Regions from separate parts of the Lactiplantibacillus argentoratensis genome, predicted to be linked through region 2. Evidence: a T-box and tRNA genes for the amino acid it is inferred to sense, from the RefSeq annotation. Region 2 holds a T-box; the other holds one or more tRNA genes.
What was found. The T-box of region 2 lies ahead of tyrS (tyrosine--tRNA ligase). A T-box ahead of a tRNA ligase gene usually reads a tRNA of that ligase, here a tRNA-Tyr.

Region 1 (9,293 bases), 1.3 Mb from region 2:
CGAGTGAACTCTCGTTAAGGAACTCGGCAAAATGACCCCGTAACTTCGGGAGAAGGGGTGCTGATCGCAAGATCAGCCGCAGTGAATAGGCCCAGGCGACTGTTTATCAAAAACACAGGTCTCTGCAAAATCGTAAGATGACGTATAGGGGCTGACGCCTGCCCGGTGCTGGAAGGTTAAAAGGATGGGTTAGCTTCGGCGAAGCTCAGAATTGAAGCCCCAGTAAACGGCGGCCGTAACTATAACGGTCCTAAGGTAGCGAAATTCCTTGTCGGGTAAGTTCCGACCCGCACGAAAGGCGTAACGATCTGGGCACTGTCTCAACGAGAGACTCGGTGAAATTATATTGTCCGTGAAGATGCGGACTACCCGCGACAGGACGGAAAGACCCCATGGAGCTTTACTGTAGCTTGATATTGAGTGTTTGTACAGCTTGTACAGGATAGGTAGGAGCCATAGAAACCGGAACGCTAGTTTCGGTGGAGGCGTTGGTGGGATACTACCCTCGCTGTATGACCACTCTAACCCGCACCACTAATCGTGGTGGGAGACAGTGTCAGGTGGGCAGTTTGACTGGGGCGGTCGCCTCCTAAAAAGTAACGGAGGCGCCCAAAGGTTCCCTCAGAATGGTTGGAAATCATTCGCAGAGTGTAAAGGCACAAGGGAGCTTGACTGCGAGACAGACAGGTCGAGCAGGGACGAAAGTCGGGCTTAGTGATCCGGTGGTACCGTATGGAAGGGCCATCGCTCAACGGATAAAAGCTACCCTGGGGATAACAGGCTTATCTCCCCCAAGAGTCCACATCGACGGGGAGGTTTGGCACCTCGATGTCGGCTCATCGCATCCTGGGGCTGTAGTCGGTCCCAAGGGTTGGGCTGTTCGCCCATTAAAGCGGTACGCGAGCTGGGTTCAGAACGTCGTGAGACAGTTCGGTCCCTATCCGTCGCGGGCGTAGGAAATTTGAGAGGACCTGTCCTTAGTACGAGAGGACCGGGATGGACATACCTCTGGTGTACCAGTTGTGCCGCCAGGCGCATCGCTGGGTAGCTACGTATGGATGTGATAAACGCTGAAAGCATCTAAGTGTGAAACACACCTCGAGATGAGATTTCCCATTCCTTTATGGAAGTAAGACCCCTGAAAGATGATCAGGTAGATAGGTTAGAAGTGGCAGTGCGGTGACGCATGAAGCGGACTAATACTAATCGGTCGAGGACTTAACCAAGTAATTGGTGTTCCGGTTCATATGAAGATATTTGATATTGTCTAGTTTTGAGAGCACAAGTTTCTCAATAGTGTGGTGACGATGGCGAGAAGGATACACCTGTTCCCATGTCGAACACAGAAGTTAAGCTTCTTAGCGCCGAGAGTAGTTGGGGGATCGCTCCCTGCGAGGGTAGGACGTTGCCATGCGATTATTCCGACATAGCTCAGTTGGTAGAGCGCTTGACTGTTAATCAAGATGTCGACGGTTCGAGCCCGCCTGTCGGAGTTATCTACGGTAAGCCATGGAGAGTTGTCCGAGTGGCTGAAGGAGCAGCATTGGAAATGCTGTAAACGGGTTATACCTGTTTCAAGGGTTCGAATCCCTTACTCTCCGTTAGTTAGATATAATAAATATGACCCCTTGGTCAAGTGGTTTAAGACACTGCCCTTTCACGGCAGTAACATGGGTTCGAATCCCGTAGGGGTCATTATGGAGGATTAGCTCAGTTGGGAGAGCGTCTGCCTTACAAGCAGAGGGTCACAGGTTCGAGCCCTGTATCCTCCATCTGATGAGAGTTACTCATCAATAATTTAATAGACTCCATCATGAAGAATGATATGGCTCGGTAGCTCAGTCGGTAGAGCAATGGATTGAAGCTCCATGTGTCGGCGGTTCGATTCCGTCCCGCGCCATTTATGGAGGGGTAGCGAAGTCTGGCTAAACGCGGCGGACTGTAAATCCGCTCCTTCGGGTTCGGTGGTTCGAATCCACTCCCCTCCATTCTTTATAGGGATATAGTTTAATGGTAGAACAACGGTCTCCAAAACCGTCGGTGTGGGTTCAACTCCTACTATCCCTGCCATGATGGCGGTAGTGGCGAAGTGGTTAACGCACCGGATTGTGGCTCCGGCACGCGTGGGTTCGATTCCCACCTACCGCCCTTTGATTGGGTTATAGCCAAGTGGTAAGGCAATGGACTTTGACTCCATCATGCGCTGGTTCGAATCCAGCTAACCCAGTTGGGTTTGGGCAATAAATGATGGCGGTATAGCCAAGTGGTAAGGCAGAGGTCTGCAAAACCTTCATCACCGGTTCAAATCCGGTTACCGCCTTTCCTGAAAAGGTTATAATCCTGATCAGATTTATGTTCCATCTAGTTATTATTTTGCCGGCGTGGCGGAATTGGCAGACGCGCTGGACTCAAAATCCAGTTCCCGTTGAGGGAGTATCGGTTCGACCCCGATCGCCGGTACTAAGAGGTTTTCAGGAAGCTCTAAGTACCTTTAAGAAGTCGTTATATCGTTGATATAACGGCTTTTTTGTATTCTTAGAATCATGCGAAAATAGGCAAAATGATTTTTGGGTGAACTTTCCAATTGCAAAGAATAAATTTACAATATTAGCATTGCATGAATATGAACGTAGAAATAGTCTCGTAAGCATCGAAAAGCCCTGTATTAGCATAAATCATGCTAACATAGGGCTTTTCATATTATGGTAGGTCTTTAAAACGAATCCATCCATCTAAAACTTGCTCGTTGCACTCGGTGATAACTGAAGTAGTTGGTTTAAGTCCATGGTGCTTGTTCTGCTTTGTGACTCGCTAGTGAGTTGTAATGTGTTTCTGAACCGCAGCTAGTCAAATAATGGTAACGGTGCCAAAAAATCGATATCTGTTCGTTCGCTGGCGGCGCCTTCTGCTAAAATTGCCATCTGCTTGACCACTTGGGCGCCAGCTTGGTGTAGGAGGGCGTTGGCGGCGTTTAACGAGCCCCCAGTGCTAATGACGTCGTCGATAATGATGACGCGCTTATGATTGATCAGTGCGGCGTCAGTACCGTCTAAAACTAGCTGTTGTGGGGTACTGGTCGTAATCGCCGCTACCGGCTCACTAAGCGGGTATTGCATGTAGTCCTTACGATTCTTACGTAAAACGATAAAGCGGGGGTGGTTCGTGGCCTGGCTTAGCGCCTGGGCTAGCGGAATGCCCTTACTTTCCATCGTGACTAGATAATCGAATTCAATGGTGCTTAGCCGCTGACTGAGTTGACGGGCGGCATAGTCAGTTAATTCCGCGTCGCCCAATAGGACGAAAGAAGCGATGCTGGTCGTGGCGTTTAAACGAATCAATGGTAACTGACGTGTTAGTGCTCCTAATGTTAACTGATAAGTTTGCATATTTATAACCCCAATCCAATTAATGGCAATCCAAATTTTAGTAGTGCTCCGGTCATTAGCCCTGCAAATGGATCGACAAGGGCGGTCACGACGAGGGTCACACCGGCAACAGTGTTTAACGAGCCATGCAGGGCGGTGGCGGCATTCTCCGGGAAAATGACAATGGTTCCTAAGATGAACAGAAAACCGGCAATCGCACTGCTAGGGACGACTTTCCCGAGTTTCGGCAGCCATCCTAGTAGAAGAATCAGCATCATGATCAACATCATTAGGATACCCGCAATTACTGGTTCAGGTGCGCTGGCCGTCGCAGAAATAATCGTTTCGACTGGTGCACCGCCCAGCAGGCTAGTTCCTAGGTCTGCTAATGCCTGACTACTAGTCAGTAGATTTAGATTGACCGGGTTGGGGTGCCGTCCCGTCATTTGGCCAGTAATTAGGCCATACGAGAGGTTAGCGCCGATATTAAGACAAGCTAGACTTAGCGCACCTCGCATGATTTTAAAACTGAACTGTGGTCTGACAAATTGTAATTTGCGGGTCGTCACGTGTTCCGGTAGTGTGACGCGATAATGCGTCGTCGCTGCGTAACAGCTGGTCCCAATCACTGATACGGCAATTGTCCATACTAAATCTTTGCTGATCAAATAAGTCGTAGCCGCCAAGCCGATTGACAGCCAGCCAAATCGAGGCTGTTCATGCGCCATTTGTAATGCGATTTTAGCCAACATTAACCCGACGCCCGCCATCATTGCTGCCATAAGCTGATTGCCCAGGCTGTGAACAATGAGCGGCAGAGTGCCAGTCAGGCCAATCACGAACATTAGACTCGCACCTAAAAAGATGATCGACGACCGTTCGCGTAAATTATGTCCCAGATGCCCGACTAGTGCGAGGGACTCCGCTTGAAATGAAACCGGTGCAACGGAACCAGCCACTCCGTTGATCAAACCAACTAATCCAAATGAGAATGCAGTCGGAAAGACCGCAAAGCCAAGACTCATCGCCATAATTCCTTGTGGGATCCCGTTCAAAACGACCCCGATTGCTGCCAATAGATCCGCCAACCAATGCATATTAATACCGCCTTTTTTGTTTATACGAATAATATACGACTGATTAGGGTTTAAATCCAGCAAATTTAGGACAAAGTCAGAATAATATTGTTTGTTAACTATTTATAGTTCGTGTTTTCACGAATCACGATTAGTTGGCGCACGCTCGCAAATGGGGTATACTTAGTGCTAATTAGTGAAGGAGGGGTGGCACCATGCCAACGATTAAAGATTATTACTTGCCAAAGCGGCCAACATTATTATTTTCGTTGCATCCAGAACCAACACAAGCGATTATCAATGGCACCAAGATTCTGGAATATCGTCGGCGTTTTTTTGCACGTCCGTTTCAAGCATTTGTCTATACGACAGGGGCTAATGGGGGAATTCAACTCTTTTTGCATTGTGATCAGGGCCTGCAACTCGTGCCTGAACAATTAGCGCTTGTGGGCGCATTGTTACAGCATGACGCGCCCACAACCACCGCGGCTTATTTTGAAGGAGCTAAAGTCGGATTGGCGTTACCGATTACGGCTTTTACAACCTTACCTAACATTCCGTTGGCACAGTTACGTCGTCAGTTTGAAAACTTTGTTACGCCGCGGAGTTACGTCTTCTTAGATCAGCCTGACCGGCAAGCACAGTTGGATTGGCTATTAACGCAACCCTGTGAGTCGCTAACTATTTTGGACTGGCGCAAACGGTATGCAGCACTGGCGACTTTGTTACAAAAATGAAGCCAAGCTTGTCTTAATCGGGCTGCAACTAGTGCGCCGGTTATAAGAATCAAACAGCCACTCGTTGTGTATTTGCTGAGCAAAAGGACTTAGCTGTGACAACTGCCGCAAACGAGTAGTCATTTAGCATGACTGATTGGATTTGATCGTAAAAAAAGAACCCGCCACAAGTGGTCAGGTTCAGAGATTAATTACAGCATTTTTTCATAGACATAGCAAACGTCATCGACATGGTAGACACCGACCATTTCGCCAACTCGCTTGAAGTTCATCTTTGCGATCAGGTGTTGCATCGCTTGATTGTCGGCGTGCGTATCGATACGGATGCTCTTGATTTCAGGATGATCCGCAGCAATATGAGCGATGATTTTTTCGAATAATTGAGTGGCATAACCATGCCCCGCATGGCTAGAATGAATCGCGACTCGGTGAATCACGACATAAGGTGCCGTGGTATTTAACCATTCGGCCTTCGCAGTATCATAAGTTTCGTCTGGTGATGGTACGACAGCGACAGCACCGACCGTTGCGTTGTCGTCGGCATTGAATAAGTATGCTGATCCTTGCATGATGTCGGCCGTGATTTGTTTGCGCGACGGGTAATCGCCTTGCCACTGGTTGACCCCAGCTTCAGCAAGTTGATTCCGCCCGTCACTCAGAATGTCGATGATCGTATCGAGATCATCGAGGGTCGCTTTTTTAAAGTACATAATTCTAGCTCCTCTCTTGAACAGTGATTGCCGCCGAAGCAGTAATCGACTTTTAAAAGTATACAGAATTTCTAGAAAAATGAAACTATTTTCTCCCGATTCTTAGGAGATTTTCAGTGACGATTTTCAAGTAAAATCTTGCGCGCTTCTTGAGCCATGTCATGTTGCGTATTATATGCCGCGACCGCACTCGGTGCGTACTGGTAAGCATTAGTCCGTAAAGTTTGTTCATAGAATTCGAAGTAGGGTAAGTGGGTGTTGTGTGCAATCGTGATTGCCCGCTGCCAATCGAAATCCACGGCGCGGTAATCAACATGCTGAAGACCAGTCTCGTCAATCGTCAGGAGCAAGTAATTAGCACGTGGTTGACGTAGGTGGGAGTTAACAGCAGTCGGGAGACCAACCGTCCCGGCGTTTAGAATCAGCTGGCCCGTGGTCGCGTAGCGCATGATGGGCTGGTGCGTGTGCGCGTAGATGACGATATCGACATCGCCTTCAGCGGCTTGGTCAAAGTTCGCCTGATTGGCAGTCGGCGCGAGCGCGTGTCCACTAGCGACGGTCGGTAAAACGTGCTGAAGACGGATAGTTAACGGGCCAACGTGTTTGATGACTGTCATTGGTAAGTTCAGTAACCGTTCAAAGTGTGTCGAACTCAGTTGGCGCCGATCAAAAGCGGTGAGAACCGTTGCCATAATTTGTTTGGGCTTGGTGAACGTGTTGGGATTGGCGGCCATTACTTTTTGGTAGTTTTCCTCGTGATTTCCGAGAACGTAGGCAGTGGGGTGAACGCGGTCAAGTAAGGTGAGACAGCGCTCCGATTCTGGGCCGCGGACGGTCATGTCACCCACTGTCCAGTATTCATCAACATTTTGAGTTTGGGCATCTGCTAAGACTGCTTCGAGTGCAGTGGCGTTACCGTGAACGTCAGATAGGACTGCAATTTTTACCATGTTGAGATGCTTCCTTTCTACTATGTAATCTAAATTTTGGTGAGATGTTTTATTCTGGTAAACGTGGGTTTTAAAAATTTATGAATGTAACCACTATGAAAAGCCATCGTAACTTTTATCTGTTATAATGGGTATGAAACGAAGTAATATATAGCACGTATATTCAAGCCAATTCGTTTCGTGCCGTGGTTATCCTTGCGATAATCACGGTTTTTATTTTACCATAGTGCCTTATGATTAGTTTGGTTGGTATCATTTAATTGTATCAGTGCATGGAATGCGGGTGGGTTACCACACATGTAATTGCCCAGAGTTCAAGGTGACTTACATATGGTGTGATATTGTTTAAACTGAATGGATTGCTTCTAAATATAGTGATTAAACTAATTGTTTGTGAAAGAGGTTTTGGATAAATGATGACACCTTACAAAAAAGTTAACGTAACGGATTCGCCTCGACTAAAGCTGGCAATTAATTTGACTAGTGTTTTGTTGTTTTTTCAATGTTATTTAGTAATATGATTCGAGCCAGCACCATTGATATTGGGCATGTAGCTTGGCTAAAATGGTCATTTTAGCAATTGGGACTGTTGCGATTCATGGGTGCGGGTTGTACTGGGGAATTTTTACCTAGCATAGCAACTAGTGATAACGTTGCGATACTGTCTGATAGAAGATACATTGCGGGGTATGACTATTTATCGCTAAAAATTGGGAAATTAGTATCCACGATAATTGAGTTGGAGTATCAAAAGGCCATCAACCTGCGTATATGCTTCGCGGTTGACGGCCTTTGGTTTAGTGCTGAAGTCAAAGTAGCTATGTGAATGGATCTCATCTCAAAACAAGCTATACACCAAATAAATATTCAACACCGTAATAATTCCGGCCAGCCCATATCCCAACCACGTTACCGCCGGGCGATTAACGTGGGTCTTCATCAGGCCGGCGTCATTTGTCAACGCAACTAGTGGCAACAAGGTAAAGGGAAGGGCGATGCTGAGTGCCACTTGCGCGTAGATGATCAGGTTTTCAAAGGCAGTGTCGCTAAAGCCGACTAACATACCGATAATCAGAATCGGAATTAGTGTGACAGCGCGAGTAAGCAGCCGACGTTGCCAGAGCGGTAGGCGGATGTGTAATAACCTTCCATGACGATCTGACCAGCTAAGGTGCTGGTGATGGATGAAATTAGTCCGGTAATTAGCAGGGCTAATGCAAATAACCAGCTCATGACCGGGCTAGCAAGGGCGCCAACCACGGTGGTACTTTTTAACCCATCGAAGACGGCCTGCAGACTCGCTAACGCGTTGGTGTGACCGAAGAAAAGCGTCCCACCAAGGACGAGCAAAAGTGCGTTGATGAGAAAAGCCGCAATCAAGTGCACTGTTGAGTCCCAATTGGCGAAGCGCAGTGCTTCTGTGACTTGGGCTGGGTTATGATAATCATAACGCCGGCTTTGTGCAAGCGATGAGTGTAAGTATAAGTTATGTGGCATGATGGTTGCGCCCAAGATTCCGAGACTGAGGACTAGTGCAGTGTGGTTTTTGATGATCAATGGTGTCGGAACTAAGCCGAGCAACACGTTGCCGAATTGAACGTGGGCCCGCCCAACTTCGATGCCAAAAATAATGCCGACGGTCAAAATAGCGACGAGCACGATCACTTCGACCCGCCGAATACCGAATCTTAAAAACAACAAGACAACTAAGACGTCCGCAATCGTTAGTAATATCCCTGCAAGTAGTGGTAAGCCGAATAACATCTTTAAGGCGATTGCGGTGCCGATGACGCCCGTCATATCAGTCGCCATCATCGCGACTTCGTTTAAAATCCACGCGGCGTAACGTACGGGCCGGGGGAGCTTGCTGGCGATGGCTTGTGCTAAATCTTGCCGGGCCACAACGCCTAGCTTGATTGCCAGGCCTTGCATGAACATGGCGACAATGATGGCTAATGCGAGCACGGCTAAAAGCCGGTACTGAAACTGACCGCCACCGGCTAGGGATGTCAACCAGTTGCCGGGATCCATATAGCCGACTGCCACTAGTGCACCGGGACCGCTATAGGCTAAAAATTTGCGCCAAAAGGCCGTCTGATGAACGTCGGGAACCGCGACGCTCTGATTGATTTCTTCAAGACTTTGATGACGATGCGATTGCATGGTTCGACGCCTCCTGCTTTTGGATAGCGAGGTCAGCCAGAAATTGGCTGAAGCCGGTATCCTTATTCATCGGTGGTACTAAGTCAAACCGATCACCACCGCTTGCCCGAAAGGTTTGATAATTTTGAACGTAGTCTTCCTCGAGGGTTTCCAAGCAGTCCACGACAAAGGATGGCGTAACTACTAATACGTTGCGTTTGCCAAGTTCGACCAACTGCATGAGCTCATTTTTTAAGTAAGGCTTCAACCACGGCATCGGTCCGAACTTGGACTGATACGCCGTAATGACCTT
Region 2 (9,293 bases):
TGACGAGTATGTTAACGACCCAACAGCAGCAGGTTGAGGCGCAATTGCGATTATTAACGGCGGTACAACAACGGATCAATACACGCTTGGCCCAGATTAAAACGGCCCAAAGTGCCAATTTTGATGTGACTGAATGCGTGACGTTACCTGAAAGAGCGATGGTGGCTTTACGTCAGCCTTATCGCCCTCAAGATGATATTGAACTTGTTATTGCTAAGCTACGCGCACAGACCGGCGCGACGAACGAAATCTTTCTCGGCAAGGTTGCGCTGATGCTCGACCAGCAAGCCATCCAAGCCGGACATTTTGACCGCTATGCGGGAATTTGTTTATTATTTGAACCGGGTGATACGGTGCCACCCCATCAAGAACACTTGGCGGCTGGTAGCTATGCGCAGCGGATTTTTCACGGCACTCATTTGGATGCCCCGATGCAGTATCGACAATTGTTAGCGGATTGTCGTGCTCACGGCTGGCACGTGGCGGGAACAGCTATTGAGACAGCACTGATTGATTATGGGATTACAGATCAGGTTGCACAGTCGGTGACGCAGATACAATTACCAATCAAGGCTTGACCCTCAAGTAACTTTAGACTTTATACTAAATGATAATTAATTATTTTAAATTGAAATAAGCGCTAAGGATTAAGCTATTGATTAGGAGTGGCGATATGATTGGGACGATTTTTAATACGAGTATGATTTTAGCCGGGTGCTTAGTCGGCAGTATTTTTAAGAAAGGAATCAAACCGGCCTACCATGCGATATTATTACAAGCGTTAGGGCTGGCGGCTTGTGTCATCGGCATTAATGCGGTCGTGCAACGGATGCCGCAGAGTAAGTACCCGGTGCTTTTTATTGTGAGCTTGGCGATTGGTGGATTAATTGGTCAAGCTTTGGATATTCAAGGGAATTTTGACCGCTGGGTGGGCCGTTTGGCGGGTGGCAACTTAGCGGAAGGCCTAGCGACTGCGGTGTTACTGTACTGTATTGGATCGTTATCGATTTTGGGGCCGATTGAGGCAGCCTTAAAGCATGATTACACCTTTTTATTTACGAATGGCATGTTAGATGGCATCACGTCGATCGTATTAGCATCCACTTTCGGATTTGGCATCGCGATTGCGGCGGGCGTCTTATTTTGTTGGCAGGGGAGCCTGTATGTTTTAGCATTAATTTTGAAAGGTGCATTGAGTGCAGCGTTACTGAATGAAATTACCATTGTTGGTGGTATCTTGATTCTAGCATCCGGCTTAGGCATGTTGAAAATCAAGCAATTCAGTACGTTGAACCTATTACCAGCCTTGCTAGTGCCACCAATCGTAATTAGCGTGATGCAATTATTTTAACTAGTGGGCCAATGGTGAAGTCAATTAAGTCTTTTGATTGATAAAGTAAAAGCCACCAACTTAGGACAATCAGTGAAAGCTGATCATTTTAAGTTGGTGGCTTTGTGTATAATGCATCGATTTGAGAGATTGGCATTAAATATGGTTAAAACGGACTGTTTAACTGGATTGTTTTCCGTCAGCCGGTGCGCGTCCTATGCCGACCTCCGGGGCTGGGTGCCAATTGCTGGAACGCAGCCGACGTCGATTTGAGCTAACGCCCAACCCGCGTCATCTCAAATACGAGTCTTATTCTAAGCCAGAAGCAACCCACTTCCGACTAAGAATAATTTGGCTACTGAGCATTGTCACCCAGCCCCTCCAGTCTCAAGCCTGTGAGGGGCCACGGGTTGAAGCCGCTCGAATGGCTGATGAACGACCACCGAACTTAGCACAATCTATCGTTGGCTATTTTGATACTGGAACTTCAAACAAAGTGTTAGGTGCATTAGCACTTTGTCGAGAGATTACATCTTACTACACCAATTCAGGATTAGTGAGCTATCTCAATATCACTTTCAGTCTGACAGTTGATTGACAAAGTTATTGTTTATGAAAAACAATGACGAATTCACCAAAAGTTGGGTCCGCACATGTCCGCCATTCGAACACTATCCCGACTGGAAGGCGTTTCGGCCAATGCTCAGCGGTGAAATTCCATTTAGCAAGTGTCCTTGGCTTGGTTAGTGGAAGACCAGTATTTAAGACATGGTCTGCGGCTTAAATCTGTGTCCACCGCGTTCCAGCAATTGGCCGAAATGCCTGGAAGTCGGCGTAGGACGCGTCAACTAGGCAATTTTATGCTTACTCGACTTTTTTCCAGCGGGCCTAAGCTGGTTGCTTTTGATTTAAAAAGTAGTCCGTTTTAACCATAATTCACGCCAACACGCACAATAGATGTCAAAGTAAGACACCGGTTAGATTAAGTGGTGTTTGATGCTGAAGAGTTGACGATTGCGTTCCAGATGACGGTGAATGTGATCGATGAGGACGTCGTGCGACCAATCGGTAGTTGTGTTAAGTGGCGGAACGGGAAAACGTTCATCGATATCGATTGTCGGTGGCGTGATGGCACAGTTGGCGACTAGGGCGATGGCGAGGCTCGTAGGTGTGTGCTGGTACATGAGGTCATTTCGAATCGCAAACCTGATGTGCTGCTGGTTGGCTAGTTTAACGTAGCGATTCAGGATGTCTTCATCTAGTAAGCCATGTAAGAGTAACTGGTAATCAGGATGGGCCACCATTTCACTTTTTAGTTCGGTTGAGTAGTCACGCATGAGTGCTTGGGTGAAAGTAATGCCCACATCGATTCGTTCGTGAAACGTGCCAAGGTTACGGTGTTGTTCATCCGGATGTAGTACAGGGGCCCCGAATATTGCGGATTGTAAGTGTTTATCCATTTGGTCTTCAGAATTAGCCATGCCGGTCAGGTCCTTTCACAATTAACCATAAGATTTAACTACTTTTACTACTATTGTAATAAAGAAAGCGCTTTAATCAACATAAAATTTTCTAAAGCTGATTAGAAGTTACATCTTTGGATGCCACTAGGCTTGAAACGGATGACAGATAATTAAGGACGCAACGGATTTGCCGGGGCCAATTTAATGCTGTTTTGAAAACAAGGACTCGGTGCTTCATAAAATAAAGAAGGTGCCCAGAATTAGGAAAGGTGGCTTCATCGGCAAATAACGAATATTCAAGGCCATTTTGGGAAAAGCCAGCCTCGGCCAGACAATCTCAATTATAATCTAAGTAACGGTCAGGGCTAATTTAACAAATTGATAATAAGGTTACTAATATATCAATAAACTGATTAAAGCAGTGTGTTGCTTAATGATTAACCAGGCTAACCTTAATCCTTGTCAGCATTGACTTACGGCTGATTATACAAGTCTTTTTTTTAAGATTGTAAAGGTGTATTATTGATTCGTCCATGGTATGATACTACATAGTATGTTAGTAAAGTAGTCAATCAAATTAAAAGAGAAACGGATGGTAACAAATGCCAAGACATTTACGGAAGCGGCGCCGGTCATGGACGCTGATCATAATTGCCATGGTGCTTTTGGGGGTCATTGGATTTACAAGCACACAAGTTTCTGACTGGATTGATGCATCGTTTACAACTAAACAAACGGATGCAGCTAAGTCTAGTTCCCAAACGAAGCCCAAGTCGGTCAATCAGGTCAAGTTGGACGTCCCGCTAGTGAATCAAATGACAACACCACGTTTATATAATGGTTGTGAGGTCACATCGCTGACGATGTTGATGAATTACGCGCATATTAATGTCACCAAGAATGAATTGGCGGCAAAGATTACGAGTGTACCACTCACTTATAGTGATGGCGAACATGGTAATCCAGAATATGGGTTTGTTGGGGATATTACTGGTAACAATCCTGGGTTAGGTGTTTATCATAAACCAATCTATAAATTGGCGAAAACTGAGACGAGCCATGTGAAGGACTTAACTGGGTCAAACTTTGATACTGTGATTGAACAGTTAGAACAGGGCCGGCCCGTTTGGACGATTACGACTGCTTCGTTTGCACCGGTCAGCACGATGCAAACTTGGCAGACACCACAGGGCTCCGTTAAAGTGACTTATGATATGCACAGCGTGGTCATTGTTGGCTTTAACCGGACTAAAAAGTTGATTTATGTTAACAATCCGTACGGAGAAAAACAGCAGGCAGTCAGCTGGAAGAATTTTGAGGCTGCTTATAATCAGATGGGCAAGCAAGCCATTGTTCTGACGTTACCACATTAGTTAGTTAACAACATGCTATTGTGAACCAATTAGTTTAAGCAACTAATCTTGGTCAAGATGAGCCAAAATCTTGATGAGGGTTAGTTGTTTTTTTTGTAGCGGCGCTTGCGAATGAAATGAGGGCGATGCCCGGTAATACGGGCAGTTTGGCTGCCGCAAATTAGTTTGAGAATGGGTGATTGCGAAACTGTTGTAACCAAACTGTAATCCAAATATCAGCCTTTCCGGAGTTGTTCATAATATTAACCATAAAGGGGCGAAGCTTTGTTAACAAGCTGTAACTGAATTGAAATCGAATTGACGCCGCAACCCATCGAAAATGACCTATCATTGGTAGTATAAGAATGTTAAAGTTATGGGTACGTCATAAACTGGTTTTAACAGTTTAGTTGTTTGTAATTGTGGGGATTACTAGCAACTTATAATGATAATTTTTTTAATTGCGGAGCACAATATGGGGAGAGGGACCGCATGATGGGGATTAAAAAGCTCAGTTGGTTAGTTGGAACGGTTGTGGTCGCCACACTTGGTATGCAAATTAATGTTCAAGCACAGGGACACGCGGTGGTTGATATTTCCGAGTGGCAAGGACAGCTCAGCCCAAGTCAGGTGCAGGCGATGAAGTCGCAAGTGCTATTTGTGATCAATCGCCGTCAGTATGGTTTGAATTATGTTGACCGGGATGCAGCAAATAATACGGCATTATATGTTCGCTATGGCATCCCGTTTGGTGAGTATGATTTTTCGCAGTTTACGGATGCCGTCAGTGCGCGCCGTGAAGCCCAGGCGTTTTATGCGCGGTCTAATAAGGCTGCTCGTTTTTATGCCTTGGATTTTGAAGTTAATACGGTCCGCTCCGGCTCAACCAATGCAGCCGTTGCGGCTTGGTATCACGAAATGCGGGCGTTGACCAATAAGAAACTGATTTTTTATTCGTACGCTTCGTTCGCACTAACGTATGCCAACCAAGCGCGGCAACGGTTCGACGCCCAGTGGATTGGAGCGCTAACACCCAACCCGCCGATCGTTCCGGCTGCGTTGTGGCAGTATACAGATCGTTATCACTTAGCTGGGCTAGCTGCGCCAGTTGATAATAGTCGGGTGATTACAAGCGTTCATCCCGTTTCGTGGTGGCTGGGGACGGACCGTGTTGCACGCGTTGTTACGAGTAACACCCAACCGAGACTAAAAGTTGTCCGCCATCGCCGGTTGACAGCGCCCGCCCGCAATCAATGGGACGGACGAGGACGAGCGACCCAACCAGTTGCCGCCATAAAGCCGTCAGTCGTAGTCCAAGCACAGCCACTCGCTCAATCGCAAGCACGGCCCCAGGTTCAGCCGGTTGTTAAGATTCAGCCGGAGCACCGGCTGGCGACCAACCAAAAGACACATTGGCGGGTCAAGCGGCGGGCATCGCGCACAATTAGCGTTAACCATCGTAAGGTAATTCGACACCGCGTCATTTGGCATCAAGCGACGCCGCCCAAAGTGGTAAAACTTAAAGTGACGCGGCGTAAAGGTACTAAGTTTAAGCTGAACACGGCCAGGGTAATAAAGCGTAGCCAACGCGGGCAAAGAAATCGAACAAACCGGGTGGCTCGTTTTAAAGGCCGGACACGGCAAGGGGGCACACGGCGTCAACGGTTGCTGGGACAGCGAAGAATAAGGCGTAATCAATTCCAACGGCACGCACCACGAGTAACGGTGCAGCGCCAGCAGTCAACGTTTCACCGTGAAGCACGTCGGCCAGTTCGACGATTCACACACACACGTCCCGTACATAATACTTCCCGGGACAAGCGAGGACTTAGCTGATGGCATGGCTGTCACTCGGTTCTCATTATCATGGTAGCAAAGGTTATTAATGGTTAAGTAAAATCGGTCATTTGTTGTAGAAATTAGGAGGACATTTTTCATGAACTTTAAGCGCAAAATTCAGTTGGGAATCGCCACGGCAACTGGGATGTTGGTGGTTGGAATCGTTGCCGTACCTTCAGTAACGAACGTACTACACGCGGCTTCAGACAATGTTAGTTTGGTTAGCCAGACAGCAGCACCTACGAGCGTCAAGGCAACTAATCAAACAGTCAAGGCTATCAGCGCAAGCGGGACAAAGGGTAATTACCGGGTGAAGTACGCCAAAGCTGGGACTAGTTCGACGACTGCGACCTATCAGCAGACGAACTACAATACGAAAAGCGATGCTAGTAACCAAGTCGATTATTTAGCGAATACGCAAGGTCAGCGTACGACGCTTAATTCAGGTACGGCAGCGACGGTCCAAGGGACGATGGGCAAAGTGTATGTTCATTGGAACACGGGTAGCTGGTCAGTGACAACGATTGCCAATACGCAGGACGTTGCCGGTAATCCAACTAAGTTTGCTAATCAGGTCAATAATCAGATTCAAAAGCAAGATTTAACAAGCAAGAATGTCACCAGTGGCGCTGTCACGGTATACGATACACCACAAAACGGACAGGCTAACTCAGTTCAGTGGCAAAACGGCAAGCAGGTTGCTAAGGTTCAAGGCCAACAAGCCAATACGGTCATTAAAATTGCGGCGAATGCTAAAAATTAGGCGTTTACTCGGAAGATCAGTAAATAAGCAGTGGGCGCTTGGACGTAATCGGAGCGGCGATGCTAGCCGCGTTTCCGTACTGAACGCCCTCAGCTAGCCAGTGGCCGTCAATGCGGTGTTTCGACGGAAAATAGGATTGACTTTTGTCCGTGGAGTGCTTATGATGTTAGATAATAATTAAAAAGTAGTGATCGTTAATTAGTAGTCGTTGACCCAACAGTCTAGCGACTCGGTGGGTGGTGCGAACCGAGCTGTGGTCAAGGATGAATTACATAACGTGAACTGCCATTGGCCGGATGATATCCGTTACTAATCAATGAGCGATCACATTTGGTGATAACTTGGGTGGTAACGCGGAAAACTCGTCCCTGTTTTGATGACAGGGACGAGTTTTTTTGTCCAGCGACAATCACAAGGAGGACTAACATGAACATTATCGACGATTTAAAATGGCGTGGTGCCATTAACCAACAAACGGATGAGGCCGGGTTAAAGGAACTTACCGAAAACCAATCCGTCTCACTATACTGTGGGATTGATCCAACCGGGGATAGTATGCATATTGGGCATTTGATTCCCTTCATGATTCTCAAACGATTCCAGTTGGCTGGTCACCATCCCTACGTTGTAGTTGGTGGTGGGACCGGTGCTATCGGTGATCCGTCTGGTAAGAACTCAGAACGTAAGTTACAGACCATGGATCAAGTGAAGCATAATCAGGATGGCTTAAGTGCTCAGATGTACAAGTTGTTTGGTCATGACGAAAACTTTTCGATTGTAAATAACTATGATTGGTTATCCAAAATTTCATTACTAGATTTCTTACGCGATTATGGTAAGTTGTTCAGTGTGAACACGATGCTGAACAAAGAAGTTGTGGCTAGCCGGTTGGAGGTCGGAATTTCATACACTGAATTCACGTACCAAATCTTACAATCAGTTGACTTCTTACACTTGTACCGGGCTGAACACGTGCAACTCCAGATTGGTGGGGCCGATCAGTGGGGCAACATCACGGCGGGGACGGATTTGATTCACCGCTTAGAAGGTAATGACGCCAAGGCTTACGGGTTGACGATCCCATTATTGTTGAAGGCGGATGGGACTAAGTTCGGCAAGACTGCTGGTGGGGCCGTGTGGTTAAACCCTGAGCGGACATCACCATATGAATTTTATCAATTCTGGATCAACCAGGATGATCGGGATGTCGTCAAATATCTCAAGTACTTCACGTTCTTAAGTCATGAAGAAATTGACCGCCTAGCCGAAACAGTGAAGACTGCACCTGAAAAACGGGAAGCACAACGGCGGTTAGCTGAAGAAGTCACGGAATTTGTTCATGGTAAGCAGGCGGTAGTTGAAGCTGAAAATATTACTAAGGCGTTGTTTACTGGTGATGTTCAAAGTTTAACAGCAGACGAAATCGAACAAGGATTCAAAGGGGTGCCATCAGCCGACGTCTCTGCTGAAAAGCAGAATATTGTTTTGTGGTTGGTTGACGCCACAAAATTCGAACCTTCACGGCGTCAAGCACGGGAAGATATCAAAAACGGTGCGATTCGTATCAATGGTGAAAAGGTGACGGATGTTGATGCCGAGATTGATCCATCAGCTGCTTTTAATGGCAAATTTGTCATTGTCCGTCGGGGTAAGAAACGTTACTTCTTGGCACACGTTAAGTAAATTAATTTAGCAAGTAGACTGGACCCGGTGTGGCCCAGTCTTTTTATTATTATCGTAAGTAGGAACTGGTGTAAACTTTACTTTGGTTGCACTAACAAGGTGTGATCATGGCCAGATGAGAATCAATTGAGGAGATGAAAGTTTTGGTGGGGGTTAAATTTAATACGCGTACGATTGCAATCTTAGGAATGTTGATTGCACTTAATGTTGTTATTTCTATCTTTTTCCATATTCCAATCCCGATGACGCATGGTTATATTAATTTATGTGATGCGGGAATCTTTATTGCAGCACTGATTTTTGGCTGGCGTGGTGGTGTCATTGTTGGTGGCGCCAGTGGGCTATTGTTGGATCTGTTGCTGGGATACCCACAGTATATGTTCTTCTCGCTACTTGTTCATGGCTTAGAAGGTGGGCTAGCAGGGTATCTTGGTGCTGGTAAATCGCATGGTCGGCAGATTGCGGCAATTATCACGGCAGCGGTGGTTATGGTTGTCGGCTACTTTTTATCAGATTCATTGTTGTATACGATGGCAGCGGGGCTAGTTGGTGTGCCGACTAATTTAGTTCAGGCCGTAGTTGGTGGTATCCTGGCGTTTCCAATTGTTGCTGGTATTCGTCCAATTGTTAAGGGCCACTTGAACATGTAAAATTAGATGTGATTTGTTATTCGGTTAAATTAAGTGCTCGCTAGATTTTAGGCGGGCGCTTTTTATATTGTGGTGGGTGTGTACCGCAGTATGGTGGCTGACAAGTCTGGGAGGTTGGCCAATTTCGCAGGAGGGGAATTGCTGACCTATAATGTAGCAATTGTGTAATTTTTCGACACTGGACAGCTGGGTTTTCATAAAAATGAAAAAATA

Region 1: it encodes a tRNA-Tyr, which carries the amino acid that the T-box ahead of tyrS (tyrosine--tRNA ligase) is inferred to sense. The anticodon was not compared.

The regions. Positions count from the first base shown of each region.
Region 1 covers NZ_CP147647.1:1,053,224-1,062,516, forward strand. The annotation lists rRNA gene V7R88_RS04875 (23S ribosomal RNA) at 1-1,226, shown strand, start outside; rRNA gene rrf (5S ribosomal RNA) at 1,298-1,414, shown strand; tRNA gene V7R88_RS04885 (tRNA-Asn) at 1,421-1,493, shown strand; tRNA gene V7R88_RS04890 (tRNA-Ser) at 1,512-1,601, shown strand; tRNA gene V7R88_RS04895 (tRNA-Glu) at 1,623-1,695, shown strand; tRNA gene V7R88_RS04900 (tRNA-Val) at 1,700-1,772, shown strand; tRNA gene V7R88_RS04905 (tRNA-Phe) at 1,828-1,900, shown strand; tRNA gene V7R88_RS04910 (tRNA-Tyr) at 1,906-1,988, shown strand; tRNA gene V7R88_RS04915 (tRNA-Trp) at 1,997-2,070, shown strand; tRNA gene V7R88_RS04920 (tRNA-His) at 2,076-2,148, shown strand; tRNA gene V7R88_RS04925 (tRNA-Gln) at 2,156-2,227, shown strand; tRNA gene V7R88_RS04930 (tRNA-Cys) at 2,250-2,320, shown strand; tRNA gene V7R88_RS04935 (tRNA-Leu) at 2,376-2,460, shown strand; gene V7R88_RS04940 (phosphoribosyltransferase family protein) at 2,844-3,386, opposite strand; gene V7R88_RS04945 (guanine permease) at 3,389-4,462, opposite strand; gene V7R88_RS04950 (hypothetical protein) at 4,657-5,178, shown strand; gene V7R88_RS04955 (GNAT family N-acetyltransferase) at 5,370-5,888, opposite strand; gene V7R88_RS04960 (metallophosphoesterase family protein) at 6,002-6,838, opposite strand; partial or broken gene V7R88_RS04965 (Nramp family divalent metal transporter) at 7,677-9,001, opposite strand; gene hemH (ferrochelatase) at 8,973-9,293, opposite strand, start outside.
Region 2 covers NZ_CP147647.1:2,349,839-2,359,131, reverse strand. The annotation lists gene V7R88_RS11385 (MerR family transcriptional regulator) at 1-578, shown strand, start outside; gene V7R88_RS11380 (DUF554 domain-containing protein) at 674-1,351, shown strand; gene V7R88_RS11375 (hypothetical protein) at 1,755-1,928, shown strand; gene V7R88_RS11370 (YueI family protein) at 2,308-2,811, opposite strand; gene V7R88_RS11365 (C39 family peptidase) at 3,396-4,166, shown strand; gene V7R88_RS11360 (GH25 family lysozyme) at 4,641-5,981, shown strand; gene V7R88_RS11355 (hypothetical protein) at 6,082-6,747, shown strand; T-box leader at 6,926-7,120, shown strand; gene tyrS (tyrosine--tRNA ligase) at 7,174-8,430, shown strand; gene V7R88_RS11345 (ECF transporter S component) at 8,565-9,080, shown strand.